DNA from 3 places in the Paenochrobactrum pullorum genome. Region 3 is predicted to be linked to each of the others. Evidence: predicted binding sites of a transcription regulator. Region 3 holds the regulator's gene; each other region holds the start of a gene.
What was found. Region 3 encodes LexA, which represses DNA repair genes until DNA is damaged. Its sites were predicted from a motif close to TGTTCNNNNTGTGTTCNG; they were not measured.
Positions count from the first base shown of each region.

Region 1: a site for LexA is predicted at 7,329-7,346, ahead of def (peptide deformylase). Genes of this name have one in related genera too.
Region 2: a site for LexA is predicted at 3,320-3,337, ahead of JNC77_RS05650 (DNA polymerase IV). Genes of this name have one in related genera too.

Region 1 covers NZ_JBHEEH010000012.1:31,602-41,995, forward strand. The annotation lists gene JNC77_RS13995 (glucokinase) at 1-674, opposite strand, end outside; gene JNC77_RS14000 (methylglyoxal synthase) at 729-1,106, opposite strand; gene mepA (penicillin-insensitive murein endopeptidase) at 1,303-2,139, opposite strand; gene JNC77_RS14010 (SDR family oxidoreductase) at 2,211-3,146, opposite strand; gene queG (tRNA epoxyqueuosine(34) reductase QueG) at 3,149-4,303, opposite strand; gene JNC77_RS14020 (glutathione S-transferase family protein) at 4,284-4,976, opposite strand; gene JNC77_RS14025 (undecaprenyl-diphosphate phosphatase) at 5,236-6,042, shown strand; partial or broken gene JNC77_RS14030 (DNA recombination protein RmuC) at 6,089-7,135, opposite strand; gene def (peptide deformylase) at 7,408-7,938, shown strand; gene fmt (methionyl-tRNA formyltransferase) at 7,944-8,864, shown strand; gene truA (tRNA pseudouridine(38-40) synthase TruA) at 8,868-9,623, shown strand; gene JNC77_RS14050 (hypothetical protein) at 9,620-10,228, opposite strand.
Region 2 covers NZ_JBHEEH010000001.1:1,178,717-1,189,110, reverse strand. The annotation lists gene glmU (bifunctional UDP-N-acetylglucosamine diphosphorylase/glucosamine-1-phosphate N-acetyltransferase GlmU) at 1-949, opposite strand, end outside; gene JNC77_RS05670 (cytochrome c biogenesis CcdA family protein) at 1,025-1,786, opposite strand; gene JNC77_RS05665 (hypothetical protein) at 1,836-1,988, opposite strand; gene JNC77_RS05660 (DUF3572 domain-containing protein) at 2,016-2,300, shown strand; gene rnk (nucleoside diphosphate kinase regulator) at 2,496-3,008, opposite strand; gene JNC77_RS05650 (DNA polymerase IV) at 3,357-4,703, shown strand; gene murI (glutamate racemase) at 4,700-5,566, opposite strand; gene JNC77_RS05640 (RNA methyltransferase) at 5,566-6,396, opposite strand; gene JNC77_RS05635 (NADP-dependent isocitrate dehydrogenase) at 6,682-7,896, shown strand; gene JNC77_RS05630 (HU family DNA-binding protein) at 8,078-8,353, opposite strand; gene lon (endopeptidase La) at 8,533-10,394, opposite strand, start outside.
Region 3 covers NZ_JBHEEH010000002.1:149,579-159,972, reverse strand. The annotation lists gene JNC77_RS06990 (molybdopterin molybdotransferase MoeA) at 1-443, shown strand, start outside; gene JNC77_RS06985 (response regulator) at 550-921, opposite strand; gene JNC77_RS06980 (single-stranded DNA-binding protein) at 1,227-1,739, opposite strand; gene lexA (transcriptional repressor LexA) at 2,040-2,762, shown strand; gene JNC77_RS06970 (ComEC/Rec2 family competence protein) at 3,054-5,573, opposite strand; gene gltX (glutamate--tRNA ligase) at 5,923-7,344, shown strand; gene gltA (citrate synthase) at 7,549-8,841, shown strand; gene JNC77_RS06955 (heparan-alpha-glucosaminide N-acetyltransferase) at 9,014-9,973, shown strand; gene JNC77_RS06950 (MerR family transcriptional regulator) at 9,978-10,367, opposite strand.

The sequences.
Region 1 (10,394 bases), on a different contig from region 3:
GTGTTCAATACGGGTTTCATAGTATCCGCAGTGCAAATGGCCTTATAAAGATTGCACAAGCCGCGACCACAGAGAATCTGCTCGGCAGCCACACGGCCTTCGATTGTTTCGACATGCGGGAAAATTTCATAATCGCGCTTGGTGCGCGGGCCTAAGTCAATATGGCCGCCTTCACCAGGAACCGGTATCCATGAACGATGTGCGCGCAAAAGCCCGGCCACACCCAAACCAGTGCCCGGCCCAAGCACCACGCGGGTGGCCTTGATTTCTCCGGATCTGCCGCCGATTTGTTCCAGATACTGGCTGTCGAGGGAAACGGCGGCGAGGGCTTGTGCTTCAAAATCATTGAGAATGGTGACATCTTCAAATGTCATAGTTGCGATCAATTGCTTTGGACGCACCACCCACGGGCAGTTGGTGAGTTCAATTTCATCGCCGTCAACAGGACCGGCAACAGCCAGTACCGCTGATCGTGGTTGTAAGGAAGTATGGTTTAAAACTGTGCTTTGAATGGCTTCATCAATACTGGCATAATCGGCAGTGTTGATAACCGGAAATTCTCGCGGCTCGGCATGGGCATCAACAAGAATGGCAAAACGCGCATGGGTGCCGCCGATATCGCCGACCAGTACAGGAAATTTAAAAAATGGTTCGCTATTAAAATTATCAGGCATCATATTTCCTGTCAGTTACCAAAGAAAAAAGTGATTTTAAGTGTATATCGGTTTTCAGTTCAGTGCTTTGATCAGCATCTCGGCGGTTGCCCGGTTTAAAGCCATCGGCAAATTATAGACACTGCCAAGGCGGGTGAGTGCTTTCACATCCACATCATGGGGCAATGGTGACAACGGATCGATAAAGAAAATCAACAGTTGCACGGTGTTTTCAGCAATCATAGCTCCTATTTGCTGATCGCCGCCCAATGGCCCGCTTTTAACGCGCTCTACATTTAAAACGGGACAGGCATCTTTAATCAAACCGCCGGTGGTGCCGGTGGCGACAATTTCATATGCTGCTAATTCTGCCTGATGGGTTTTGGCAAAATCAACCATATCATTCTTTTTCTGATCATGGGCGATCAGAGCTATACGCTTAATTTTTACCAATTTCAGCGATCCTTTATCAAACTCAAAAAACTGCCGGATAATGATCCGAAACGCGTAACCCGCATTGGTTGCTAGCATAAAATTTGCAATTTTTTATGTCATGACAAACAATGCTTAAATCGTTTGAAATCTATAGCTTACATATGTTTCAAAAGAAAGGGCTGGTCATTAGCCAGCCTTTTCGCAAGGTTTTGTTTTATGGATAGAGTGTCACTTCCGCCGCTGATGCGGGTGAGGGCGCATTGAGAAGTGCAGCACAAGCTTTCGGCAGAGCCGAAACCATCACAGGCTTTGGTTTTGGCGCCGGTTTATCCGATGGTTTAGCCGGTTTCCAAGGTTCGTCGGTAAACCACCATGCCAGCGATTTATCACAGCCGTCGCCCTTGGCAACCTTATCCTGAGGCTTGCAATTGGGTGAACCCGGCTGGCAACTCATACGAATATGGAAGTGATAATGGTGCCCCCAATAAGGGCGCACTTTACCAAGCCATGAGCGGTCGCCGGAAACCGTATCACAAAGCTGTTTTTTTATGCCCGGATGCACGAATAACCGCTCGACCTGAGGGTTGGAGGCTGCGTGCTTCAGCAATGCCGTATGTTTGTCCGACCACTTTTTAGGGTCGACATAAAGGCTGTTATCTTTCAACACCGAAACGGCAGAGACATCTTCACGCTGTTGATTGGTATAACGCTTGTTTGGCATAGGATTGAGCCAGATATCTGCATCAAGTCCAACCTGATGCGAGGCATGGCCGGTCAGCATCGGGCCGCCGCGCGGCTGTGAAATATCGCCTACCAGCAGGCCGTTCCAGCCATCTTTTTTGGCATCGCGTGAAAGCTGCTGCAGCATAGCAATAAGATTTGGATGGCCCCAATTGCGGTTACGCGACAAACGCATCACCTGCCAGTCTGGGCCGTCAATCGGCATTGCCACAGCGCCGGACATGCAACCTTTGGAATAAAAGCCGATTGCTTGCGGTTGAGCATTCAGATTGGGTAATTTCATTGCGCCGAAGGCTTGTTTTGCAAGCATGTCTTCAGCTTGCGCTGTGGGCACTGCAAGTATACTCAGACTGAATGTTGTGAGCAATATGGCGGCGTTTTTCAAAAAAAAGCGTTTTTCAGACATATGGATTTTCCAAATGATGATGAAATTTTATAATCTTTGTGCGAGCGCCAGTTCGACTTTTCCCACATGGACTTAAAAGCAATGCGATAATTCGGATAGATAAACTGATAGCCGGTTTCGGTTATTTTTTTATTAGAAACGCGTTTGTTCTCGCCATAAAAAGAGCGCGCCATCGGGGTCATTTCAGCCTTGTCGAAATCAATTTCTTCCGGCGGTGTGACACCCATCAATTCGGCGGCAAAAGTCACCACATCCTGTGGCGGTGCTGGTTCATGATCGGTAATGTTGAAAATACCGTCGATTTTTCGCGTGCTTAAATATTCAAGCGAGCCGGCAATATCTTCCACATGGATACGGTTAAAAATCTGGTCTTTTTTAATAATACGACGTGCGGTACCGCGTGCCAAATTAACAAAAGCATTGCGGTCAGGGCCATAAATGCCGGAAAGACGTAAAATTGCGACCGGCATTTGGTATTTTTCGCTTAAAGCCAGCCATTGTTTCTCGGCTTTTATCCGCTCGTTTGAACGCTGTGCCGATGGGTTGCAGGCAGCCGTTTCATCAATGAGTGCGCCCTTATGATCGCCATAAACACCAACGGTGGAAAGATATCCGATCCATTCAATTTTATTGTCAGGTGCATTTAATGCATCTTCTACATGGGGTAAGGCCGGATCGCCGTCTTTGCCGGGTGCTGCCGAAATGACAATATGAGTGGCGTTTTTTAAATGACTTGCAAAATTCGGGTCAATTGCATCTTCTGCAAATACGAGTGGCTCAATGCCATATTGTTTTAACGTTTCAAATTTTTCTATTGAGCGGGTTGTGCCATAGATGGATTGGGCATTGTCTTTCATTTTCTGTGCGAAAAATTGCGCTGAATAACCTGCACCGATAAGAAAAATCCGCATAGCTACTGGCACCTGTTCCATTCATCTAAAACATAAGGGTCGGTTTCATCTTTAGCATAATGCGCGTGTAATGGGCTAATTTTATCGTGAGGCAATAATTGCCGCAAAGCCCAGACAGCCGTGCCGCGCACTAAAGGATCTGGATCGTTCAAATGGTATTCCAATTGCGGCACAAAGCTTGAAAAGCCGGAATTGCCGGCAGCAATCATCACATTGCGTAAGAAGCGATTGCGGCCGATGCGCTTGATCGGGGAGCCGGAGAAAAAAGTGCGAAATTCGGCATCGTCTAAATTCAGCAGAAATTCCAGCGAGGGGCTGCGCAGATCTTCGCGGGCGCGCAGTTTGATTTCCTGTGCTTTTTGAGCAAATTTATTCCACGGGCAGGCCGATAAGCAATCGTCGCAGCCATAGATGTGATTGCCAATGGCTTTCCGAAATTCGTGCGGGATCGGGCCTTTATTCTCAATCGTTAAATAAGAAATGCAGCGCCTTGCATCAATTTTGAAGGGAGTAGGAAAAGCATTGGTCGGGCATACATCAAGACAGGCGCGGCACGAGCCGCAATTGTTGCGATTGGGTTCATCGGGGGGCAAATCCAGCGTGATGAAAATAGAACCCAAAAACAACCATGAGCCATAGTCGCGGCTGACCAAATTGGTGTGTTTTCCCTGCCAGCCCATACCGGCTGCGGCGGCTAGGGGCTTTTCCATCACAGGTGCCGTGTCGACAAATACTTTAACCGCGCCGCTTGCGCGCGCGATGAAGCGACTGGCAACATGTTTGAGCTTGCCTTTGATAATGTCGTGGTAATCGCGATTTTGCGCATAAACCGAAATGGCACCGCGGTCTTTATGTTTCAAAACTTCCATCGGGTCATGTTCGGGGCCGTAATTCATGCCGAGCATGACAATGGTGCGCACTTCCGACCATAGGGTTTGCGGATTGGCGCGACGCTCTTCTGTTTCCTCCATCCACTCCATATCGGCGTGATAACCATTGTCGATAAACTCGCGCAGGCGTTCTGGTGCCTGCGGAATGGAACCGGGATGGGTAAAAGCCACGACGTCAAAACCTGCTGCGCGGGCTTCATCCGCGAGCAGGTTTTTGAGTTTCAGCTTTTTGGCCGTTTCTTTGTCGTCAGAAGTCAAGGTCACCATAATGTGCCACCGGCGCCAATCCACGAACCCGGTCGTTTAATAGCGGACGGAAGGATGGGCGCGATTTCATCCGCGCATACCAGTCCCGTGCCGCTGGTGTTTCAGTCCATTCAATTTCGCCCAAATAATCCAAAATGGAAATAGCACTTGCGGCTGCCATATCAGCATAAGTGGCATGTCCACCACCCAACCAGTCACGCGTGGCGGCCAGCCAGTCCAGATATTTCATATGCTGGCGGATATTGGTGCGTGCGGCGCGGATTGCGGTCGAATCAGGCGCACTGCCGCCTATTTCTGCCGACATCTGCAATTTATAAACGCGTTCGCGCACAATATGACGGGTTACTTCATTTTCAAATTTGACCAGAAACCAATCAACCAGACGGCGCACTTCAGCGCGCTCCATCGGGCTTTCCGGTAGAAGTCGACGATTACGCTTCAAGGCACCGCGTGTTTCGTCGAGATATTCAGCAATCACCGACGCACCAATAACCGCTAGATCATTTTCAGCCAGCAAAACCGGTAAAGTGGCAGCAGGATTGATCGCTAAAAACTCTTTACGGCGTGCCCAGGGGCGTTCTTCGATAAGCTCGGCATCAACGTCATATTCGTTGAGAATAAGACGGGTATAGCGGGAACCGGACGACATGGGATGATGAAAAAGCGTAAGCATGACCGCAGGCAACAACACTTTCAAATATGGCTTCCAAGCATAGTCAATATGACTGACATAACAGAAACTTCGTGAAGCGCTGCTGCTATGTTGAACTGCCGGAACCCGTCGACAAGGATTAGGGTGCAAAGATTGGAGGAAATGTTTTTCCGTAAAATAACCTGATAGGCATTTATGCTGAAATTATTGTTAAGCTTTCATGTTTAAAATGTGGTCAATGAGCATTTTTATATGCTTAAGTGACAAAAGGCAGCAGTTTATGAACATCTATAATTTTCTTGAGGCGGGTTTTTTGGGCCTCGTGGAAGGTATGACCGAGTTTATACCTGTGTCATCGACCGGGCATTTATTGCTGGTCGGACATTTCTTAGGCTTTGAATCCGCCGGAAAATCCTTTGAAGTACTGGTGCAACTCGGCGCTATTCTTGCAATTTTGAGCGTTTATGCAGCTAAAATCATGCGCTTGTTGCGCGATTTTTCCAGTGATGCCAAAACACGTCGTTTTGTGCTGGGCGTGTTGGTGGCTTTTCTGCCAGCGGCTTTCATTGGTGCATTGGCGCATGGATTTATCAAAACAGTGCTGTTTGAAACCCCGATGCTGGTTTGCATTATGTTGATTTTGGGCGGTTTTATTTTGCTCTGGGTCGACCGGATCGACTTGAAGCCGCGTTATCATAATGCAATGGATTTCTCGCTGCCAATGTGTCTGATCATTGGTTTTGTGCAATGTCTGGCGATGGTGCCTGGTGTGTCGCGCTCAGGCTCAACCATTGTTGGCGCTTTATTGCTTGGTGCCGACAAGCGCTCGGCGGCTGAATTTTCATTCTTTTTAGCGATGCCGACAATGGCGGGTGCTTTTGCCTATGATCTTTATAAAACCCACAATCAATTGTCATTCAATGATGGCGCATTGATTGCGGTTGGTTTTGTGATGGCCTTTATTTCCGGCGTCTTTGTTGTGCGCTATTTGCTCGATTATGTATCACGTCACGGTTTCAAGCTGTTTGCATGGTGGCGGCTGATTGTCGGTGCTGCTGGTATGGCTGCTTTGATGGTGTGGGGCTAAGAATTCAAAATGCCGGTTAAGTAACTTAACCGGCATTTCTTTTTATTCATTCATCATCAACAAGGCGCAGATGCCATTGCGGTTCGGAGGTAGGTGTATCGGGTGTTGGTGGGCTGCCAAGTTCAAGTGTTTCAATTTTTTCGCCACGGCGGCTGATTTTGGAGGATGAGATCAGAATATCATCAATATCTTTATTGGCTTGCTGGAAATGGGTTTGTAATTTGCGAACACGCTCGTCAAGCCGCGTTACATCTTCCATCAAGCGCATCACTTCGGCTTGGATAAGATGGGCTTGCTCCCGCATACGGGTATCTTTCAATACCGATTGGATTACCTGAATTGAAAGCATCAAAAGCGATGGGGAGACGATAACGACGCGGGCACGATGGGCTTTTTGAATAAGCGATGAAAAATGCTCATGGATATCTGCAAAGACCGATTCTGACGGCACAAATAAAAAGGCCGTATCCTGCGTTTCACCGGCAATCAGATATTTATCGGATATATCTTTGATATGGACTTCAATATCGCGGCGGAATTGTTGCGCGGCTTGTTTTTGTGCCTCCGCACTTTTGGCCTCGCGCACCGCTGTCCATGCTTCCATCGGAAATTTGGCATCAATCACGAGTGAGGGCGCATTATTGGGCATACGGATGATACAATCCGGACGGGTTGCATTGGAAAGTGTTGATTGAAACTCATAAAGCCCTTGCGGTAAAGCATCGGCGATGATCGCCTCCATCCGTGCCTGACCATAAGCGCCGCGGCTTTGTTTATTGGCAAGAATGGCCTGTAACTGCACCACTTGTCCGGCCAGTGATTGTATATTGTTTTGTGCCGTATCAATCACCGCAAGCCGCTCTTGCAGTTTGGCAAGATTTTCATGCGTTGATCTGGTTTGTTCGTTCATGGTGTGACCAAGGCGGTTGGTCATGCCGTCGAGGCGCTCGCGGATGGATTGATTAAGCTCGGATTGGCGCGAGCCGAATACTTCCGCCATGGTTTGCATCCGGCCTTGCATTTCGGCCTGACTTTTCAAAATTTCAGCCATGCGCATTTCTGCGTCACGGGCGCGCTCTTCGGCGAGCATTTCGGTGATCATCGCGTTTTTCGCGTTACGGTTGCCCATCCATATAAACAGCAGCCCTATGAGAATGACGGCAAGAAAAATTGCGCCGAGCAAAAAACCCGCTGAAAATTGATATTGGCCAAGCTGAAAAACTGGCTGTGTCAGGCTATTTGTGTTTTCCATACATATTGCTTTAACCGATTCGCGCATGAATTAAGAGATCAAAACAGGAACATTTTATCATTCGGCCGTTCACGAGCATTGACGTGGTAACTTGTAACAATTAGGTGAAACCCATGTCGATAAAACCACTGATTATTTTACCCGATCCTGTCTTGCGTTTGGTGTCAAAACCGGTTGAGCGTTTTGATGCACAACTGCAAGCTTTTGCTGATGATATGTTTGATACCATGTATGATGCACCTGGTATCGGGCTTGCTGCTATTCAGGTCGGTGAGCCGATCCGTCTGGTGGTGATTGATCTGGCACGTGAGGGCGATGAAAAAGCGCCGCATGTGTTTGTCAATCCGAAGATCGTGCATTCATCCGATGAGCGCAGCATTTATGAAGAAGGCTGTTTGTCTATTCCGGAATATTATGCTGAGGTAGAACGTCCCGCACGCGTGCACGTTGAATATCAGGATGTGCAGGGTAAGCCACAGGCAATGGAAGTCGATGAATTGATGGCCACATGCATCCAGCATGAAATTGACCATTTGGATGGCGTTTTGTTTATTGATCACATTTCCAAGCTGAAACGCGATATGGTGATCAAGAAATTCAAAAAAATCGCCAAAGAACGCCAGCAAAGCAAGCAGGTGCTATAATGTCATTGCGTGTCGTTTTCATGGGAACGCCGGAGTTCTCCGTACCTGTTCTCACCGCTATTATTGGTCATGGTTATGATGTGGTTGCCGTTTATTCGCAGCCGCCGCGTGCCGCAGGACGCCGTGGTCTGGAGTTGACCAAGTCCCCTGTACATCAAAAAGCGGAAGAATTCGGCATTCCTGTCTTTACGCCAAAAAGCTTGCGTTCCGAAGAAGAGCAGCAAAAATTCCGTGATCTGGAAGCTGATGTTGCAATTGTTGTCGCCTATGGCTTGTTATTGCCGCTGCCGATTTTGGAAGGCACGCGCCTTGGTTGCTACAATGGTCACGCGTCGCTATTGCCGCGCTGGCGCGGTGCGGCACCGATCCAGCGCGCCATTATGGCTGGCGACAAAGAGACCGGAATGATGATTATGAAAATGGATGAGGGGCTGGATACCGGCCCTGTTGCCATGGTTGAGAAAATCACGATCACCGAGAATATGACCACCGGTGAATTGCATGACAGGCTGAGCATGACAGGTGCGGATTTGATGATCCGTGCATTGGGTGCTTTGGAGCGTGAAAGTCTGACGCTCAGTCCTCAGGACGAAGACGGTGTGGTTTATGCCGCCAAAATCGACAAGGCGGAAGCGCGTATTGATTGGTCGAAGCCAGCTGAAATTGTGCATAATACCATTCGTGGCTTGTCGCCTTTTCCGGGTAGTTGGTGCGAGATGGAAATTGGCGGCAAAGTGGAACGCGTTAAAATTTTGCGCTCTACTTTGGCCGGAGGTTCAGGCACACCCGGCACCCTTCTTGACGACAAGCTGACCATTGCTTGCGGTGCGGGGGCTGTGCGATTGCTGAGCCTGCAGCGCGCTGGTGGCAAGGCATTGCCGGCATCCGAATTTTTACGCGGCGCAGCCGATTTGCGGGTTCTTTGAAGAATGCCGCGTTATCGGTTGACAGTTGAATATGACGGCACGCCTTATGTCGGCTGGCAGCGTCAAGAAAATGGTCACACCATTCAGGCGGCTATCGAGCAGGCTTTCAAGCGCTTTACCGGTCAGGATTTAACGCTTGGCGCGGCAGGACGCACCGATGCAGGTGTGCATGCCTTGGCTCAGACTGTGCATGTGGATTTGGAGCGTGACTGGTCGGCCGGTAAACTCCGTGAGGCCTTGAACGCCCATCTGGCGCAATGGCAGGAGAAGGTCAGCATTATCAATGTGCAGAAAACCGTTGATCATTTTGATGCGCGTTTTTCTGCCCGTGGCCGTCATTATCTTTATCGCATTCACAATCGTCGCCCGCCGTTAAGTATTGATCTTAATCGCGCATGGTGGGTGTCCAAACCGCTTGATCATGAAAAGATGCATGAGGCTGCGCAGCTTTTGCTCGGCGAGCATGATTTTACCACTTTTCGCGCGAGCCAATGTCAGGCAAAAAGTCCGGTCAAAACATTGGATCGTCTGGATGTGACACGCAATGGCGAGATTATTGAAATTCGGGCGTCGGCGCGCTCGTTCCTGCATAATCAGGTGCGCTCACTCGCCGGTAGCTTGATGGAAGTCGGTTCCGGCCGCTGGACCAGCCAAGATTTGGTTGCTGCATTAGAAGCGCGTGAGCGTTCGCGTTGTGGCGCGGTTGCACCGCCTTACGGGCTCTATCTTATCGGCGTCGATTATGATGATCCAGTTTAATAACCGGCGTTAAAATCGTAATTAATGCCGAATAATTCTTGTAACATGATGGTGATGGCAAAAGACACCATGAACATCGCAATATAAAAGGGCAGGGCAAAACTGGTTGGTTTTTGCAGAGCCGTGCGTGTGAGGCGATAGCTCATTACGATAATTGCGATCATAAAGACAAGCGACAGAATGCTTATGGTTTGGCTGCGCTGTTGCATCACTAATTGTACCAGGCTGATGGGCGCAAAAGCCCATGCCAACAATGCTGTGCCCCAGTTGCTGGCAATGACATAAGGGGCAAAGCGTTTGGCAATACCAATTTTGCTAACGACAAGGCCAAGAAGAAAAATCGGCAAAATCCATGCCGTAATATCAACAATTGCTGCTTTGATGACGATGGAAAAACGCATGGCAGTTTCCTCTCGCCCGCCGGTAAGTTCTGCTGCATAGGCAACCCAACCCGCAAGCAGTGGCGGAAGGCTTACAAGAATTGCGTAAAATGAGCGCCAAAAACCATCGGCTGAGATGTCGAGATAGGCAAGCCCGTCGGACTTGCCGGTCATCATGCGCCAGACACCGTAGAAATAGCGGTAAATTGTGTCGATTGTTGGCAAAGTTCACAAACCTTAACTGACGCGAGGAGGAATAATTGGCTGTAAGCTTAGGAAAATAAACGCAAAAATACAACAGATACAGCTTGCCTTATTGGCGGCATGTTTTGTCGCTATTCAATAAGTCTCCAGTCGATGTAAAAGTTTCAATACCGTTTACATCCCCCTT
Region 2 (10,394 bases), on a different contig from region 3:
GCGCATAAGGGCCAACCTGTGCATCATTGCCGATAACAGCGCCTTCCAGATGGGAAAAAGCATGAATGATAGCACCGGTTTTAATGCTGACTTTCTCGCCGAAAAATACATTCGGCTCGATAATGACGTCCGGCTCAATTACAGTATCATGCGCGAAATAGACGGTTTCCGGTGCCAGCAATGTCACCCCGTCAATCATCATCGCCTGACGTTTACGGTTTTGCCAGATGCCTTCGGCTTGCGCCAATTCCAACCGATTGTTGATGCCAATCACATTATCGACAGGCACTTCAACGCCAACAACATGCAAGCCTTTGTCATGCGCAAGTTTCACAATATCGGTTAGATAATATTCGCCCTTGGCATTGTTATTATCCACCGCATCCAGCAGTGCCAGCAAATGCTGGCCACGCACCGCCATCAAACCGCCATTGCAAAAGCCAATGGCTTTTTGGGCGTCATTAGCTTCTTTTTCTTCGACAATAGCTACAAGCTTGCCGTTTTCTTCAATCAAGCGGCCATAGCCATGCGGATTTTCCGGACGGAAGCCCATCACAACCACATCGGCACCGTCGCCCAGACGCGTACGCGCCTGCTCCAAGGCCTGCGCTTCAATCAGCGGGGTATCGCCAAAAACGATCAGCACATCGTCGTAGCCGTGTGCAATGGCATCACGTGCTGCAAGAACGGCATGAGCCGTGCCTAAACGCTCGACCTGTTCATATGATGAAACATTTGCAGTTATTTTCTCAACCGCACCGCGCACCGCATCTGCACCACGACCAACCACCAGCGCCACATCGCTTTCACCCGTTGCTTGCACCGCTTTGACCACATGGCAAACCAATGGCAGACCGGCAATTTTATGTAAAACTTTCGGCAAGGCTGATTTCATACGTGTGCCTTCACCCGCGGCAAGCACAACAGAAAGACAGGAGCGGCTGGTCATAATGTTTATCCGTTATTGAAGAGCAATTTTGTGGATTATATTCACGAAGAATATCACCATTATTTCGTTAATATTTTAACCCAAACGACCTAAAATCGGGAAGGTTTCCAAGAGCCAAAACGCAAATGCCTGCATACCGCCCGTCAGGAATAGAACACCGGCAATAATCAGCAATATACCCATGACCTTTTCGACCTTACCCAAATGCACTTTAAATTTGGCCAAAAAGCGCATGAAGGCACCGGAAAAACTAGCTGCCAAAACAAATGGTATACCCAAACCCAGTGAATAAACGGCAAGAAGAGCCGCACCTTCACCAACGGTGCTGCTGCCGCCAGCCAAAGTCAGGATCGGCCCTAAAACCGGTCCGATGCAAGGTGTCCAGCCGAAAGCAAAGGCAAGCCCCATAATATAAGCGCCAAGCGGTGTGGCCGGGGCTCGATTGGCCTGAAAACGTGCCTCGCGCGACAATAGCGACAAGCGGAACACGCCTAAGAAATTAAGCCCCATAATGATGATGACCACACCTGCGGCCATTGCAATTTCCTGCTGCCACTGGCGCAAGAAATGTCCAATTGACGATGCACCGGCACCAAGAGCGACAAAAACGGTAGTAAAGCCCAGCACGAAAGAAAGTGAGGCAATCAGCAAAGCACGGCGCTTGCTGACTGCGACAGCTTTATCGGCCTTCACACTCGCATCATTTTGGCGGAAATCATCAACACTGACACCAGCCATATAGCACAGATAAGGCGGCACCAACGGCAACACACATGGGGATAAAAATGATAATGCCCCGGCGCCCGCAGCGGTCAGGTAAGAAATATCCAGTGCCAATGAAATGTCTCCGGTGATCAATCGCAGATATAAATCCGCTGATATATATTCAAGGTAAAGCCTGAGCTTGCAGACCATATAAAGCATTTTTTCGCATATGAGCAACATCTGCACCATGCAGTGCCGCCGTGTTTTTTATTTCGTGATAAAAAGTCTTGATTTTAAAACTATCAAACTGCGCCGCTTTCACGATAATAGTCAAACCAGTTGATAAAAAAGGACCCCTTTCGTGAAAACAGCCCATAATGAGCAAGCTGAAGCACTCGCCATTGAAGCCCTGATCTGGCTGACACAAGAGCCGGAACTCATGTCACGCTTCCTCACCCTTACCGGAATAGATGCATCCGCTATCCGCAATGCGGCGCGTGAGCCAGGTTTTTTGAGCGGCGTTTTGCAATTTCTGCTGGCGCATGAGCCAACTTTGATGCGTTTTTGTGAGGCGACCGAAACAGAGCCTAACTCTGTCGTCACTGCCGCCAGACAATTGCCGGGTGGGCAAATGAGCGAATTTTAATCAAACATATTTAAATACAAAAAAGAGCGCCACTACAGCGCTCTTTTTTATGAAATTCTCAAGGCCAACTTGCCTTCAAGCGCCGCTTGAACATTATATATCAGGTCAAGCTGTGCTCGGGCTTAAAGCACGAGGTCATGCTACGCTTGGACGCTATGCGTTAAGTCAAGCTGCGCTTGGATATTATGCGTTAGGTCAAGCTGCGCTTGGACCGGGACCATCATCATCTGAAGAAGCATCTGCCGCCTGTTTGCGTGCAGCAAAATCAACAACTTCCACATTACCGTCAGCCGCAACAGGCGGTAAAGTCTCACCCGGTTTGCTGACCTGCACGACACTCAATTCCTGCATTTTGCCATCGCGCGCCGCAAAAGCAATGCTCTGACCCGATGCAAGACCAATCAAAGCCGCACCAATTGGCGTCAAAATAGAAATTTTGCCTTCCGCAATATCTGCTTCACCCGGATAAACCAGCGTTACACGGCGCTGTTGTCCATCCTGCGTTTTAAACTCAATCGCAGATCCCATCTGAATAACATGAGCCGGAACCTTGCCGACGGCCACGATTTTTGCACGTTCCAATTCGGCAATCAGCTCATCAGCCACCGCAGCAACGCGCTCCGGCGCATCTTCCGCAAGCCCCATCAGCCGATCATGATCCAACTGGCTGATAACAATATTCGGCTTTTTACGATTCTTTCCGCTCATGGCGATCCCACTATCGTTTGAATGATATCCGCCCTCAGGGTTTTGACGACCTGAGACCAGTTATTTTAATTTTTAATTGAAAGCGCTTTGGTTAATTTGCAAACATAAATACCATGTCTCCCCCTGAGTGCCAGCTGCGCTAAGCCGGTCTCCGAGGGCTAATATCCTGCGATCGGGTTAACCCGATGGAAAATGGATGTGACATGTTTCTTCATAACAACAGGGTTGGCGATAATAGCAATTTTGTCAAGCCCGACTCGCCGTCCCTGTTACTAATGTCGTATAGGTGCACATAAAAATATGTCGAAACATGTTCACAATATGTTCACCTTACGCTATAATCAACCCATGAAAGAGATGTCTGCTTTAAACGCCCCGGAAACAGGTTTTTGCCGTGATTGCCTTCGTATGCAACGAAGCGCAGAATCACATCGCTGTTATGCTTGTGGCAGTCCGCGTTTATTGCGCCATAAAGAGCTTTATAAGCTCTCGCTTGCCCATATTGATTGCGATGCTTTTTATGCAGCAGTTGAAAAACGCGACAATCCTGAATTGCTCGACAAGCCGCTGATTATCGGTGGAGGTACACGCGGCGTTGTCTCCACCGCCTGTTACCTCGCGCGCATCCATGGCGTTCGCTCTGCCATGCCGATGTTCAAGGCATTGGAAGCCTGCCCGCATGCAGTGGTTATTCCGCCCAATATGGAAAAATACAGCAAAGTTGGCCGTGAGGTGCGTCAATTGATGCGCGAGCTCACACCGGCTGTCGAACCGCTTTCCATTGATGAAGCTTTTCTGGACTTAAGCGGCACAGAGAACTTGCACAAAGCGCCTGCCTCTTTTGTACTGGCCAAATTTGTTCATCGTATTGAAAAAGAAATCGGCATCACAATTTCAGTAGGGCTTTCCTACTGTAAATTTTTGGCAAAAATCGCCTCCGACCTCGACAAACCGCGCGGCTTTGCAGTGATTGGTGAAGAGGAAGCGCTTTCCTTTTTACGCAATAAGCCGGTGTCGATCATTTGGGGTGTGGGCAAAGCCTTAACTGCTAAGCTCAACAGCGATGGTATCCGTACCATTGAGCAATTGCAGCACATCGAAGAAAGTGTACTGATGAAAGCCTACGGCGTGATGGGGCAGCGTCTTTATCGCCTCTCACGCGGGCAAGACACCAGACGTGTCGAGCCGGAACATGAAATGAAAAGTGTTTCAGCCGAAACAACTTTTAATCATGATCTGTTTGCGGCAAGCGATCTGATACCGGTATTGCGCGCATTATCGGAAAAAGTATCGCATCGTTTGAAAAATGGTGGCATAGCAGGCCATACGATTGTGCTGAAATTAAAAACCCAAGATTTCAAAAGCCATACCCGTAATCGTCAATTGAGCAGCCCGACACAATTGGCCGACCGTATTTTTCATACCGGCCTGACCTTGCTTGAAAAAGAGCTGGACGGTACAAAATTTCGTCTGCTTGGCATCGGTGTCAGTGATCTGAGTGGCAATGAACGCGCCGACCCGCCCGATCTGGTTGACATCGAAGCAACACGGCGCGCAAAAGCTGAATTCGCAATGGATATCTTGCGCAATAAGTTTGGCCACAAAGCCGTTGAAACCGGCTATACATTTGGCAAATCCGGCCTTGGCCGCCCGCAAACCCCATCCGAACACATCAAACGGGAAGAGAAGGATTAACCTCTCTCGTCCTTGCCCATATGATCAAAATTCAGGCCGAAGCCCTGCAACAAGCGGCGAATAGCGAAATCCGGTTTGCCGGAAGTAAACTCTGCCACATCATGTGGGTGGTCGCTATTTACCGGTGACTTGGTGCCTTCCCCTAGCCCCTCATTCTCCTGCAACAGCGAAATCGTGCGCCGTGCAATCGCCTCTGCCGGATCAAGCCAATCAACCGGCCACGGAGCAAGTTTGCGGAAAACATTGGCTAAAAACGGATAATGCGTGCAAGCCAGCACAACAATGTCGGTTCTGCGTCCGTCTTCTTGGACAAAACATGGAGCGATCTGCTCGCTCACTTGCGCTTCATCAATTTTCTCACCACGAATATGAGCCTCTGCAAGGGTTGCCAATAAATTGGCGCCCACCAGCTTCACATGACATTTTGAAGCAAAAGACTGAATGAGATCATGGGTATAGGCACGACGCACAGTGCCAGGTGTTGCGAGCACCGAAACAAGGCCGGAACGGGTGCGTTCTGCCGCCGGTTTGATCGCCGGAACGGTACCGACAAATTTCATAAACGGAAAAGCGCGGCGCAAATCATCGAGTACCAATGTAGAGGCGGTATTACACGCAATCACCACGATTGCTGGCTTATGTTCAGCCAGCAATCGGTCAAAGAGTTTAATAATGCGATCACAAAGCGCTTCTTCTTCCCAATCGCCATAAGGGAAACCGGCATCATCCGCCACATAGACAAAGCGGCGATCCGGCAACCAGACCCGCAGTTCGCGTAAAACCGTCAAGCCACCAATGCCACTATCAAAGACAAGTACCGGCGCTTTATCCGGCAGATTATTATGATCCGGCTTTTCTTTCATCATAACTCGTCTGATCCTTCCGCTTTAACGCGGGCACGCCCTTCCGGCGCACCGGAACCACGTGGCTGTTTGGGCGAAAATACATCCAGTGACGTGACAACGCCACGTAATAATTTAAGTTCGGCAGAGGCAAAACCGGCACGAGTCAGCACCGCACGCAAACCATCAACCATAACCGCCTTACGGGCTTCAGGGCGGAAATATCCACGCGTATCAAGTGCATTCTCCAACTGGTCAAACAAGCCTTGCAATTCTTGTTTAGGTGCCGGTTCCATTTCGGGGCCACGGAAAACCGTGTCGGTTTCATTTTCCATGCCGGTTTTCATCCATTCATAGGACATCAGCAGCACGGCCTGTGCGATGTTGAGCGATGCGAAAGCAGGATTGACCGGAAAGGTCACCAATTCATCGGCAAGACCGACTTCATCATTTTTTAGGCCGACGCGCTCGCGCCCAAACAAAATGCCAACTTTTTCTTGTTGCTTAAAACGCTGACGTAGTATGCGGCTTGCCTCAACAGGGCTGCGCACAGCCTTAAAGCCATCCCGCTCACGCGCCGTGGTGGCATAAACAAAGTTCAAATCTGCAATGGCTGAGGGCAGATCATCATAGACAACAGCATTATCAATGACATGATCAGCCTTGGATGCAGCCGCTCGTGCTTTGGCGCTCGGGAACTCTTCACGCGGATTGACCAGTCTTAATTCCGCAAGACCAAAATTTGCCATTGCGCGCGCCACCATACCGATATTTTCCGGTAATTGCGGCTCGACCAAAATAATTGCGGGCCCCTCAGTAATCAGCGCGCGATGTTTATCCGTTCCGGCCATTTCTTCTTCCAGACTATAATTCAATTATACGTTTACTTGATTTGTCACTGACACAAATGACGGGAAATCGCAAAGATTTCTAAACGCCAAGATATCTGATCCTCATTTTCATATATGCTCATATACTAAAATAAATCAGGTAATCCAAAACAGGCTTTATTTTGTCTTTAAGACTAAAGAAACGCGGTTGTGACCAATAAAACCACGGTTAAAGCTTTGCCTTAGGCTTAAGCAATGCTATACGAGCGCACGTATTCAAAGCGTATTCAACAAGAGGCATCATCCATGGCAAAAATTAAGGTTGCTAATCCGGTTGTCGAACTCGATGGCGACGAGATGACCCGCATTATCTGGCAGTTCATCAAAGAGAAACTGATCCATCCTTATCTGGATATTGATCTTAAATATTACGATCTTTCTGTCGAACACCGCGATGCGACCGATGATCAGGTCACCATTGATGCAGCAAATGCCATCAAGGAACACGGTGTTGGCGTTAAATGCGCAACCATCACTCCTGATGAAGCCCGCGTTGAAGAATTTAGCCTCAAGAAAATGTGGAAGTCGCCTAACGGCACCATTCGCAATATTCTCGGCGGCGTTATTTTCCGCGAACCAATCATCTGCGAAAACGTGCCACGTCTGGTTCCGGGCTGGACTCAGCCAATCATCGTTGGCCGTCATGCTTTTGGTGACCAGTACCGCGCGACTGATTTCAAATTCCCTGGCAAGGGTAAACTGTCGATCAAATTCGTTGGCGAAGACGGCGAAGTGATTGAACATGAAGTTTATGACGCACCATCATCCGGTGTTGCCATGGCAATGTACAATATCGATGAGTCGATCCGTGAATTTGCCCGTGCATCGCTGAACTACGGCTTGCTGCGCAACTATCCGGTTTACCTCTCCACCAAAAACACCATTCTCAAAGCCTATGACGGCCGCTTTAAAGATATCTTTGAAGAAGTTTATCAGGCTGAATTTGCCGAGAAGTTCAAAGAAGCTAATATCTGGTACGAACACCGCCTGATCGACGACATGGTTGCCTCCGCTCTCAAGTGGTCCGGCGGTTATGTCTGGGCATGTAAGAACTACGACGGTGACGTTCAATCCGATATCGTGGCACAGGGCTTTGGCTCACTCGGCCTGATGACCTCTGTTCTGATGACACCGGATGGCAAGACCGTGGAAGCAGAAGCTGCACACGGTACTGTTACCCGTCACTATCGTCAGCATCAGAAGGGTGAGGAAACCTCAACCAACTCGATCGCTTCGATCTTCGCATGGACCCGTGGTCTGGCGCACCGTGCCAAGCTTGATGACAATGCTGAATTAAAGCGCTTTGCTGAAACTTTGGAAAAGGTTTGCATCGACACGGTTGAAAGCGGCTACATGACCAAGGATCTGGCACTGCTGATCGGTCCGGATCAGCCTTGGCTGTCGACAACAGGCTTCCTCGACAAGATCGACGAAAACCTGAAAAAAGCAATGGCTGCTTGAATAAAGCTAAAAGCTTTTATGCTTTTAAAAAAACCCCGCTTTATGTGGGGTTTTTTTTATGAGCGCATCGGTATAGTCATGTCGCCTGCCCCGATGTGGAACAGAATTTAAAAGCAGAAAAGCCCGGCTTGAAGCCGGGCTTTATCAACAGCAGTAAACCACTGTCTGCAAATCAAAAAGATTAGCTATTAACAGCTTCTTTCAGGCCTTTACCGGCAGAAAATTTTGGTACGTTGCGCGCTGCAATCGCAACTTCTGCACCAGTTGACGGATTGCGCCCAGTGGTCGCTGCACGGTGTGAAACAGAAAATACACCGAAGCCTGGCAGACGTACTTCATCGCCAGCCTGAAGAGCGCTGGTTACGGCTGCGAGAACTGCATCAACAGCGGTAGCTGCGTCTGCCTTGGTGAGACCGCCCTTTTCAGCAACTGAGGCAACCAGTTCGTTCTTATTCATGGACACTTCCTTTCTTTCTTTTTCCGGGGCTTTGTGACTCAACCGGATCGACATGAGTTTATTCTAAACAATCAACAAACCAAGTCACAAATAACGAAAAAAGCCCAGAATTATGGGGTTAAACACAGAAATGCCGGGCTTTTTACCCGGCATTTCATGATCAAGGTCAAATTTTCGACTCAGTGAGCAATAGAAATGCCCGCTTCATCATCAATAGACAGCGATGCGACTGGCGGTGTTGCAGGCTCTGTCCACTCGATTGCAACAGGCTGGCGTACTAAAGCGTGCTTAAGCACTTCACCTGCGCGCGAGACCGGAATGATCTCCATACCGTTCTTCACATTGTCCGGAATTTCCGCCAAGTCTTTGACGTTTTCTTCCGGAATAAGCACAGTCTTGATACCACCGCGCAGTGCTGCCAACAGCTTTTCTTTCAAGCCACCGATTGGCAATACACGGCCACGCAATGTAATCTCACCGGTCATGGCAATGTCTTTACGAACCGGAATGCCGGTCAGTACAGAAACAATCGCTGTCATCATGCCAATACCGGCAGAAGGGCCATCTTTTGGTGTTGCACCTTCCGGCACGTGAACGTGGATGTCGCGCTTGTCAAACAATGGTGGTTCGATGCCAAAATCAACCGCACGCGAACGAACATAAGATGCCGCCGCAGAGATCGATTCTTTCATTACGTCACGCAAGTTACCGGTAACGGTCATGCGACCTTTACCCGGCATCATGACACCTTCAATGGTCAGCAATTCACCGCCCACTTCTGTCCAGGCCAGACCGGTAACAACACCAACCTGATCTTCACCTTCGATCTGACCGAAACGGTACTTCTCGACGCCCAAGAATTCAGACAGGTTTTCTTCCGTAATATGTACGGCTTTGACCTTGTCTTTCATGATGCGGGTGACAGCCTTACGCGCAAGCTTCATCATCTCACGTTCAAGACTACGCACACCAGCTTCACGGGTGTAAAGACGCACAACCGAGCGCAATGCTTCCTCGGAAACCGAGAATTCCTTGGGCTGCAAAGCATGGTCACGGATGGCTTTCGGCAGGAGGTGACGCTTGGCGATCTCCAGCTTTTCATCTTCTGTGTATCCGGCGATGCGGATGATTTCCATACGGTCGAGCAGCGGGCCCGGAATATTGAGCGAGTTGGCAGTGGTGACGAACATCACATTCGACAGATCATATTCCACTTCCAGATAATGATCCATAAATGTTGCGTTCTGTTCCGGATCCAACACTTCAAGCATTGCAGATGACGGATCGCCACGGAAATCCTGACCCATTTTGTCAATCTCATCGAGAAGGAACAACGGGTTGGACTTCTTCGCCTTCTTCATCGACTGGATAACCTTACCAGGCATCGAACCGATATAGGTGCGACGGTGACCACGGATTTCCGCTTCATCACGCACACCACCCAAGGACATGCGGACATATTCACGTCCTGTTGCCTTGGCGATAGAGCGCGCCAGCGATGTCTTACCAACGCCTGGAGGGCCAACGAGGCAGATGATCGGACCTTTGATCTTGGCAGAGCGTGACTGCACGGCCAGATATTCAACGATCCGTTCTTTTACCTTTTCAAGGCCAAAATGTTCGGCATCCAACACTTCATCAGCGAAGTTCAGATCCTGCTTAACCTTGGACTTCTTGCCCCAAGGAATAGAAAGCAGCCAATCCAGATAGTTCCGTACAACTGTGGCTTCTGCCGACATCGGGCTCATGGTACGAAGCTTTTTCAGCTCGGCCTGCGCCTTTTCAGCAGCTTCCTTGGAAAGCTTGGTTTTGTTGATGCGCTCTTCCAGTTCGGCCATCTCGTCACGACCGTCTTCACTGTCGCCGAGTTCCTTCTGGATCGCCTTCATCTGCTCATTGAGATAATATTCGCGCTGGGTCTTTTCCATCTGGCGCTTGACGCGGCTGCGGATACGCTTTTCCACCTGAAGCACCGAAATTTCGGACTCCATATAGCCAAGCGCTTTTTCCAAGCGTTCGCGCACGGAAAGCACGGAGAGCA
Region 3 (10,394 bases):
AAGCACTCACCGCCTGCGGCATGGAACTGGATTTCTGGAAAATCGCTATGCGTCCGGGCAAACCACTTATGCATGGCAGCCTGACCGCCGCCAATGGCCGCATCATTCATGTGCTCGGCCTGCCGGGAAATCCGGTTTCCAGCATGGTTTGCGGATATTTATTTTTGCTGCCGCTGATTGCCAAATTAACCGGCCACAGCTATCGCGCCGATATCCGCAAGGCGACACTCTCAATCCATATGCCGGAAAATGATCATCGCCGTGATTATGTACGTGCGGAATATATCCTTGACGATCAAGGCGATTTAATCGTGCAGCCTTTGCCCGTACAGGATTCGTCCATGCTGGGAATGTTGGCGCGCGCCAATGCTCTCATAATCAGAGAAGCCAATGCACCGGCCATTGATGCCGGAGCAAACTGCCAAATTCTGGTTTTGCGTTAGATTTCAGAGCATTTCCGAATTAAGTTAAATCGTTAGAAATGCTCTGACATTTTATTTTTTCCGCGTATCTCATCCGAAAACCGCTTCACACTTTTCGAAATACACTTTAAGCATCACCCAGATAAGATTTAATTGTCTCGATAAAACGCGGTACTGAAATCGGTTTTGAAATATAAGCTTCACACCCGCCCTGCCTGATGCGCTCTTCGTCACCCTTCATCGCAAATGCAGTGACAGCGATAACAGGGATAACTTTCAGTTCTTCATCATCCTTCAGCCATTTGGTGACTTCAAGACCAGAGACTTCCGGCAACTGAATATCCATCAAAATCAGGTTCGGGCGATGCTCGCGCGCCAAGTCAAGCGCTTCAAGCCCGTTGCGGGTGCGGATAGTTTCATAGCCATGGGCTTCTATGAGATCGCGAAAGAGCTTCATGTTCAGCTCATTATCCTCAACGATCATCACTTTCTTAATCATCAAACTTCCCTCAGCGCACAGGCTTTCCGGCTCATTTGCAAGTGCTTATACACTTGTTACGGAATCGATAAACGCCATTCATCCAAAATGATTTTAACCCCAGAACATTGACGAATAGCAAACAGATTAAAGTTTTTTAATTTTTTTAAAGCGGTCGTCATATCGAGCATAGCGGCTGGAAAAGATAAACCACACATATAAAAAATGCGCGAGTTTTTATCAAAACTCGCGCATATTCCTTAAATTTCATGCAAAAACCGATCAAAATTTTGCAATTAAATGCTCATTTTTATCGGTTTCTTTCATTAAAATGGAATTTCATCGTCCAGATCGCGTGAGAAACCGCCGCCGGATGATGGACCTGAGCTACCAAAATCAGAGCCGCCCGATGAACCGCCACCGGAATAATCAGACATCTGCGAACGACCGCCACCGTCAAAAGAACGGCCCTGTCCGCCGCCTTCACCGCGACTGTCGAGCATCTGCAATTCACCACGGAATTTCTGCAACACGATTTCAGTCGTATAGCGTTCATTGCCGTTCTGATCCTGCCATTTACGGGTCTGCAAAGCGCCTTCCAGATAAACTTTCGCGCCTTTTTTCAAGTATTGTTCAGCGACTTTGGCCAGATTTTCATTGAAAATCACAACACTGTGCCATTCGGTCTTTTCGCGGCGCTCACCGGACTGGCGGTCGCGCCAGCTTTCAGAAGTCGCAATACGCAAATTAACGACAGGGTCACCGGAGCTTAGCCGTCTGACTTCCGGATCCGCACCAAGATTGCCGACCAGTATAACCTTGTTGACACTACCTGCCATGCGCTTAACTCCACCTTATCTTTTAACTTTGGTTAACTGCTACAGATAACAGCCGCCAATGATTTAGCACATCCATCCTGCGGCAGATGTCAGCAATTATAGCCTGTTTCCACAAGAGATATGCCACTTAATTTTAAGTTCCTACTTTGTTCTAATGCAAAAAAATCTTCGCGGCAAGTATCCATTTTTTACCACCTTAAAATATGATTAAGAGACACTTGCAGAACAAGCAAAGAACAGATAGTGTTTGTTCTGCATTTGTTTTTAAATTTGATTCTTAACTCTGGGGGGCTTTAGCTTATGTTAACCCGCAAGCAGCATGAATTACTTCTTTTCATACACGAACGTCTGAAAGAAGTCGGCATCCCGCCCTCTTTTGATGAAATGAAGGATGCTTTGGATTTGGCCTCCAAGTCCGGTATTCATCGTCTGATCACCGCATTGGAAGAGCGCGGCTTCATTCGCCGCCTTCCCAATCGCGCCCGCGCATTGGAAGTCATCCGCCTGCCCGATTCCATTGCCCCGGGGTTAAACTCCCAAAAAAAGTTCTCCCCAAGCGTGATTGAAGGAAGTCTGGGCAAACCTGCTGCACCAGCAAAACCCGAAACCGCACCAGTGGATGCTGCTTTTGAAAACAGCGATACAATTTCTGTGCCTGTCATGGGGCGCATTGCTGCCGGCGTCCCCATTTCCGCCATTCAGAACCAGACACGTACCATCACTTTACCGATGGATATGATCGGCTCTGGCGAGCATTACGCACTCGAAGTGAAAGGCGACTCGATGATCGAAGCCGGAATTTTTGAAGGTGACACGGTTGTGATCCGCCGCGGCAATAACGCCAATCCGGGAGAAATCGTCGTTGCCCTTGTCGATGACGAAGAAGCAACCTTAAAACGCTTCCGCCGCAAAGGCGCATCCATCGCACTCGAAGCTGCCAACCCTGCTTATGAAACCAGAATTTTTGGCCCCGACCGCGTACAGGTTCAGGGCAAGCTGGTCGGATTGATACGCCGCTACTAATCCGGCCAGTGCAATTATTAAACCCGATGCGAACCAAACCGTTATGTCACAATGATAATTGGTTTGGTTCCTTTCATAACATTTGTGTGGCTTATGAAACCGAGACGCAATCATATATGATCTAAAGTTTACGCCTGCCGAACGGTTATCTTATTATTAAGCTCATGGGCATCTTTGTTTTTCAGCGTCTATTGAGATCGTAAATTATTGCCATAATTTTAGGATCATAACAGCTTCATCGAAATTTGGTTTTCTTGAATAAATACAGCCGTAAGCGATAATGCAGGATGATCAATTATCATCATTGATAGGTGAATTTTTCTGATTAGCTTTTGCCTTTGGAGCCACATAATCGGCAAGGCCACGCCCCGCGCGGGAGTATAGACGATATAGATGCCACGGGCGTTGCGGATCACCAACCGAATATGTCAATTTATCATTATATTTCAGTAATTTATTATCATTTTCTAAATTCTTACTAACAGATTGTTGAGATTGCAGGTCAGTAGCAGCCACATTTGTGATAGCATCATATGGTTCTGGTTCATCAAGCTCACTCTCAAAAGTGTCAGCATCATTCTCGTCTTCAAAGACCGGATGTAATCCCATACCTGCCGAAACATTATTTTTGGCATTAACCTCTTGAATAACTGGATCGCCAAGCCTGATCTCAAGCGCCCCCTTCAAAGCTAACTCCCGCCGCGTAATCACGAGCTTATCTGCAGCCATGCATTCCGGTTTTTTACCCGCCACTGCCAATATAACCACATCCCCAATATGACACGCCGTTTCGACTGCACTTAGTGTTTCGGTATAGCTCAGCATACGCCCGTCAGCGAGTGTGATTGAACAGATGTTTTCTTCACAATAAAATGCATTTTCCTGATAAGTGCCATTTTTCTTTGAACCAGCTATTACCGGTGGAACAATCTCGCTCACATCATAAGCTTTTGCCCAATTTTGAATTGTGAAACGCGACGGACGCGAACGGTTGACAGCAAGTCGTCCATCGGCAAGGCCAACCGCCACCAGTTTGGCATCCTCGGAAATCATTATATCGGGATCATTCTCCACGAAATAAAAGAAAAAGCCGATAGCCACTAATAATAACGAAAGATTGCGCAAGCGCGTCGTGCAGATGACTGCAATCACCACCGCAATTGTCCAGCTGATAATTGCCCCCGATGATATAATTCCGGGATTTCCTGCCGGTGCGATTGATGAAACCAACTCGGCGATCTGTCGCATGCCCCAAACGCCAAGCCCCATGATCTGCAACGGCAACCAATCCAACTGCAGCGGCATCAACAACAAGCTTAAAACCGCAAAAGGCATGATAATGATGGAAATCACCGGCATCGCCAATATATTGCCGAGTAAACCAAAAGGTGCTGTATTATTAAAGTGATAGGCTGAGTAAATGCCGCTTGCAATACCAGCGACAATTGATGTGGCGGCAGTTGCAACAATTGGCACGAACCATTTTTTGAGCTTCGAGTTCTTTTGTCTTTTAGCGATCTTGCCCTGATTATGGAGTGCTGATTTTCTATCACTCCACCACGCAAAGGCCGCTACCAAACCAGCTGTTGCTGAAAAAGACATTTGAAAACTTGGCCCCAGCACTTCATGCGGCGAGCTGATAAAGGCAATGAGTGCTGCGATTGCAAGATTGCGAATGCTGAGTGCCGCGCGATCAAAAAGCAAAGCTACAAGCATCACCATAATCATCACAAAACTGCGCTGCGCCGCTACATCAGAGCCCGATAGCGCCAAATAAAACGCAGAGCTAAACAATGCTGCGGCGGCTGCATATTTTTTAATCGGATGCCTTGCAGCAAAGGATGGGAACAAGCCTGCAACGCTGCGAAAACCGATAATGACAACACCTGCGGCCAAGGCCAGATGCAAACCCGAAATTGACAAAACATGTGCTAAGCCGGAATTGCGCAAAGTTTCATTTGTATGCTCGCTAATGCCGTCGCGCTGCCCCGAAATCAATGCAGCAGCAATGGCGCCGTCTTCCCCGCTCACCACACTGGTGACACGGGTGCCGACAATATGGCGAAGTGTGGCAATAGCATAAGAAAATGTATCCCCCACCCAACTTAATGAAGCAGTCTTCGCCAAAACAGGCGTGCCCATGTAAAAACCATTGCCACCATTACCTTTAAAATAACCATTAAAGGCAAAGTCGTAATTACCCGGTCGTACTGGCCCGGAATGGGGACGCAAGCGTACAAGTCCGGTAAGTGTGGAGCCGATTTCCGTTTGCGCGGGGATATCGCGTGCTGTCATTCGCAATCTCTCCGGTGCATAGCGTAAAACGGGTCGCTCGGTTGACAAGACGTCTATCGTCAACCGCCAGCCACCGGTATATTGCGCTTCCAAGCCGACAACACGCCCAGTCAACCGCGTCGTAACATCCGAGCCAACCATTGCCGTGGAATAACGCCAGGTTTCCAGCTTGCCGCAAAACATTCCAATCTGGAAAAAAATCGCCAACAACAGGATGGATGACCAATAATACCGCTCCCGCACCCACCAGCGCATCGCCACCAATAAACACAATGGCAGTATAAGCGACAACCAGCTGGTTTCCTGTGCTTGGGTAAAATAGGTGATTACACCCGCACCGGCACTGACCGGCAACAGTAAAAAACCGGTGCCCCGCTCACGCTCGGCCTGCAAAGCCGATTGCAGTTGGACAATATATAATTGGATACGAACCCGAAACCCGGTTTCATCCAGATTTTCAAATGGCTCAGCGGGTGGCCCTTCAAGCGGATAATCGTGAATGGCAGGATCGGGCAAAAAAGGCGAATAAGAAAGATTTCCGCGCAGCTCTTTTAATAACGCACGCTCATCAATAGCAGGCGCAACCGTCTCATTTTGGTTCGTATTTGCCCCCCGGCCCAGCCCCTTTCCTCCCCTTAATCTGCCTCCGCTATATCATGCACGATTATAGAAAAACTTAGCCGCACGCCCTTGCGCACGATGCTACCTATGCTACATGAGCTTTATATAAAACCGAAGCCTATTCTTATATGCGCTTTGACCAGCGCTGATATTTGGGTCTGCGTTTTACAAAAAATCAAATTACCATGCAGCAGATTGCGAGCGATTATGCTATCTGTTGATAAAAAATTACAGCGGAGCTGTCATGTCCAAGCCTGTTATTACCCGCTTTGCACCATCCCCGACCGGTTATCTTCACATCGGTGGTGCACGCACTGCACTCTTCAACTGGCTCTATGCCAAAAACCGCGGCGGCAAAATGTTGCTGCGTATTGAAGACACCGACCGTGAACGTTCAACCGATGCTGCCACCACCGCTATTCTGGACGGTTTGACATGGCTTGGTCTGACATGGGAAGGCGAAGCTATTTCCCAATTTGAACGCGCGCCCCGTCACCGTGAAGTCGCAGAAGAGCTGGTTGCCAGTGGCAAGGCTTATTATTGTTATGCCACACCGGAAGAGCTGGATGCGATGCGCGAACTGGCACGCTCCGAAGGCCGCCCGCCTCGTTATGATGGTCGTTGGAGAGATCGCTCGGCCGATGAGGCTCCTGAAGGCATCAAGCCGGTTATCCGTATTAAAGCACCGCAAACAGGTGAAACCGTTGTCGATGATGCGGTTCAGGGCGAAGTGCGCTTCCCGAACAAAGATCTCGATGATTTCATTATTTTACGTTCCGACGGCACGCCAACCTATATGCATGCAGTGGTTGTCGATGACCATGATATGGGCGTCACCCATATTATTCGTGGTGACGACCATCTCACCAACGCAGCCCGCCAGACTGTCATTTACAATGCCATGGGCTGGGATGTTCCGTCCATGTCGCATATCCCGCTTATTCACGGTGCGGATGGTGCCAAGCTTTCCAAGCGTCATGGCGCTTTGGGTGTCGATGCTTATCGCGCGATGGGTTATCTGCCGGATGCGCTTTGCAATTACCTCGCCCGTCTTGGCTGGAGCCATGGCGACGATGAAATCATGTCGATCGCGCAGATGATCGAATGGTTTGATATTGTCGACATTAATAAAGGGGCAGCGCGCTTTGACTTCCAGAAACTGGAAGCCATCAACGGACAATATATCCGTGCCCGCGACAGTGAAGAGCTGACCAACACACTGATTGAAAATCTGCCTTATTTTGAAGGTGGTGAAACAATGCTTGCCGCTCTTGATGAGCAAAAACGTGTGCAGCTTTTAGCTGCTATGCCGGGCCTGAAAGATCGCGCCAAAACATTGGTCGAATTGATGGAAGGCGCGCAGTTCTTGTTTGCTCAGCGCCCGCTCGCATTAGATGAAAAAGCATCAGCCATTCTCAATGATGAAGGTCGTGCCCTTCTCAAAGATGTTTTGCCGGCTCTGGAAGCAACAACAGAATGGACTGCCGCAGCACTTGATTCTACTGCGCGCGCATTTTCTGAAGCAAAAAACCTCAAACTTGGCAAGGTTGCACAACCTTTACGTGCAGCCCTAGTGGGAAAATCGACATCTCCCGGCGTTTTTGATGTGCTGGAAGTGCTCGGTCGTGAGGAAGCTCTGGGACGAATTCGCGATCAAATCGTTTAAGTTTGAAAAAATGGCCGCCAAACACGAAAACTTGCTGAAGTTGAAGCTTTTTAGCATTGCAACATTGGTTCTTTGGGATAGTTTGGCGGCCAGTTATTCACGAAGCAGACTAAGTGATAATTGGACAAACATGCACTTTATCTGCTTGAATAAGAGCCGCACCCAAGCGGCGACATAAGCAATGAGGACATGAAAGGAATACCGATGTCTGACAAGACAGCTAGTTTTACCCTCGACGGAAAAACCTTTGAGCTGCCGGTGCGAGCGGGCACCGTTGGTCCAAATGTTGTCGATATCGGTCCGTTGTACAAGAATGCCAATTCCTTCACATACGATCCGGGTTTTACGTCAACCGCATCATGTGAATCCAAAATCACCTATATTGATGGTGATGAAGGCGTTCTTCTCTATCGGGGCTATCCGATTGAACAATTAGCCGAAAATGGCGATTTCTTAGAAACCTGCTATCTTCTTCTTTACGGCGAACTGCCGACACAGGCTCAAAAAGCCGACTTCGACTACCGTGTGACCCGTCACACCATGCTCCACGAGCAGATGACACGCTTCTTCACCGGCTTCCGCCGTGATGCCCACCCAATGGCCGTAATGGTCGGTTGCGTCGGCGCAATGTCCGCCTTCTACCACGATTCAACAGACATTACCGACCCGCATCAGCGCATGGTTGCTTCCATCCGCCTGATCGCAAAAATGCCGACATTGGCAGCAATGGCTTATAAATACCACATCGGTCAGCCATTCGTTTATCCGAAAAACGATCTCGATTTCGCATCTAACTTCCTGCACATGTGCTTTGCTGTTCCTTGTGAAGAATACAAGGTCAACCCAGTACTTGCCCGTGCAATGGATCGCATTTTCATTCTGCACGCCGATCACGAACAGAACGCATCGACCTCAACAGTTCGTCTGGCCGGTTCTTCAGGCGCCAATCCTTTTGCATGTATCGCAGCTGGTGTTGCCTGCCTCTGGGGCCCTGCACATGGCGGCGCCAACGAAGCAGCATTGAACATGCTTGCTGAAATCGGCTCTGTTGACCGCATCCCTGAATATATTGCGAAAGCAAAAGACAAGAACGATCCGTTCCGTCTGATGGGCTTTGGTCACCGTGTCTACAAGAACTACGATCCACGCGCTAAAATCATGCAGAAAACCACGCATGAAGTGCTGGCCGAGCTCGGCATCAAAGATGATCCGTTGCTCGACGTAGCCATGGAACTGGAACGCATCGCGCTGACCGACGAATATTTCATCGAGAAGAAGCTCTACCCGAATATCGACTTCTACTCCGGTATTACGCTGAAGGCTCTTGGCTTCCCGACCGAAATGTTCACCGTGCTGTTCGCCCTTGCCCGTACTGTTGGCTGGGTCGCACAATGGAAGGAAATGATCGAAGATCCCCAGCAGAAAATCGGTCGTCCGCGTCAGCTTTACACCGGCGAAGCAGAACGCGATTACGTGCCAGTGGCAAAACGCAAATAAGTTTGAAAATAAAAAAGCCCCGGATAGTTTCCGGGGCTTTTTTACGTGTCTCACTTAAAATTCATCATGGTAATTGCAAGCTCCTGGTTGCGCTCTTTATCTGCAACATAGTGTCGTGCTACGAATAATCATTCATATTCCAGCAGCTTGCCAAGGCGGTTTTAATTACACCATGAGTGCCACAACCTCCCCCTCACGCCTCAATCGCATTGATATTGCGCGCGGCCTCGCCCTCATTGCAATGGCGATTTATCATACAGGCTGGGATCTGGAATTCTTTGGCTATATGGAACCCGGCACCGCATCACATGGCGGCTGGAAACTCTTTGCCCGTCTTATTGCCAGCAGCTTTCTCATTCTGGTTGGCTTCAGCCTTTATCTGGCCCATGGCAAAGCCATTCGCTGGCATTCTTTTGGCAAGCGCCTCACTATGATTGTCATTGCTGCTGCAGCAATTAGCGGCCTGACATATTATACATCACCAAATTCATTTATCTTTTTTGGCATTTTGCATCAAATCGCATTGGCAAGCGTGCTGGGCCTGCTCTTCTTGCGTCTGCCTGCATTGCTCATTCTGCTTTTTGCATTGCTGTTTTTCATTGCACCCGATTATGCAAAATCTGATGTCTTTAATGCACCGCTGCTCAAATTTGTCGGTCTTGGCACCATCCCCCCCACATCCAATGATTATGTGCCACTGTTTCCATGGTTCAGCGCGGTATTGACCGGTATTGCTCTGGCGAAAATCTGCCAGACATATAACCTCAATGTCTGGCTTAAAAGCTCCGATAAAGAAGTACAAATTTCAAAGCCGCTCACTTTTATCGGCAAACATAGTCTGGCTTTTTACCTGATCCACCAACCGGTGTTGATGGCAATAATCTACGCACTCACCTTCATCTTGCCACCTGCCGGCCCTGAACGCGCATTTTTACAAGCATGTCAAAGCAATTGCACCCAACAAGGCACACCAGAATTATGTGCCAAGTTCTGCACCTGTGTGACGGAAAATATCAATCAGAAAAATATCGCCAAGCAGATTTATAATGGTCAGGCGACAGAGGAGATGAGCCAATCTTTGCAGGAAAGTGCGCAATTATGCTCAGCAAAAACTTTCCCTGCACTTCAATAGAGGATTAAGTCGAAACACCAAGCTCGGCAATCCGCTCGATACAGATTTCTTCAATTCGTTCCAATTCACTCAGCGTTTCTTCAATATCGCGTTTTTTCTGCACCAGCTCTTCACGCTTGTCATTGACATGACGAACCAGCAATTTCAGCTGCTCGGTATCTGATGGCGGCTCGCTATACATGCGAATAATATCGCGAATTTCGGCAATCGAAAAACCAAGCCTTTTGCCGCGCAAAATCTGACGCAGCAAATGCCTGTCAGCAGGGCGAAATAAACGCGTACGACCACGCCTTTCCGGCTGCAATAAGCCTTCATCCTCATAAAAGCGCAAGGTTCGTGTCGAAATACCAAATTCGCGCGTTAATTCGGTAATCGTATAATACTCGCGCCGCAAAGCTTGACCTTTCGCCTGAAAATACCA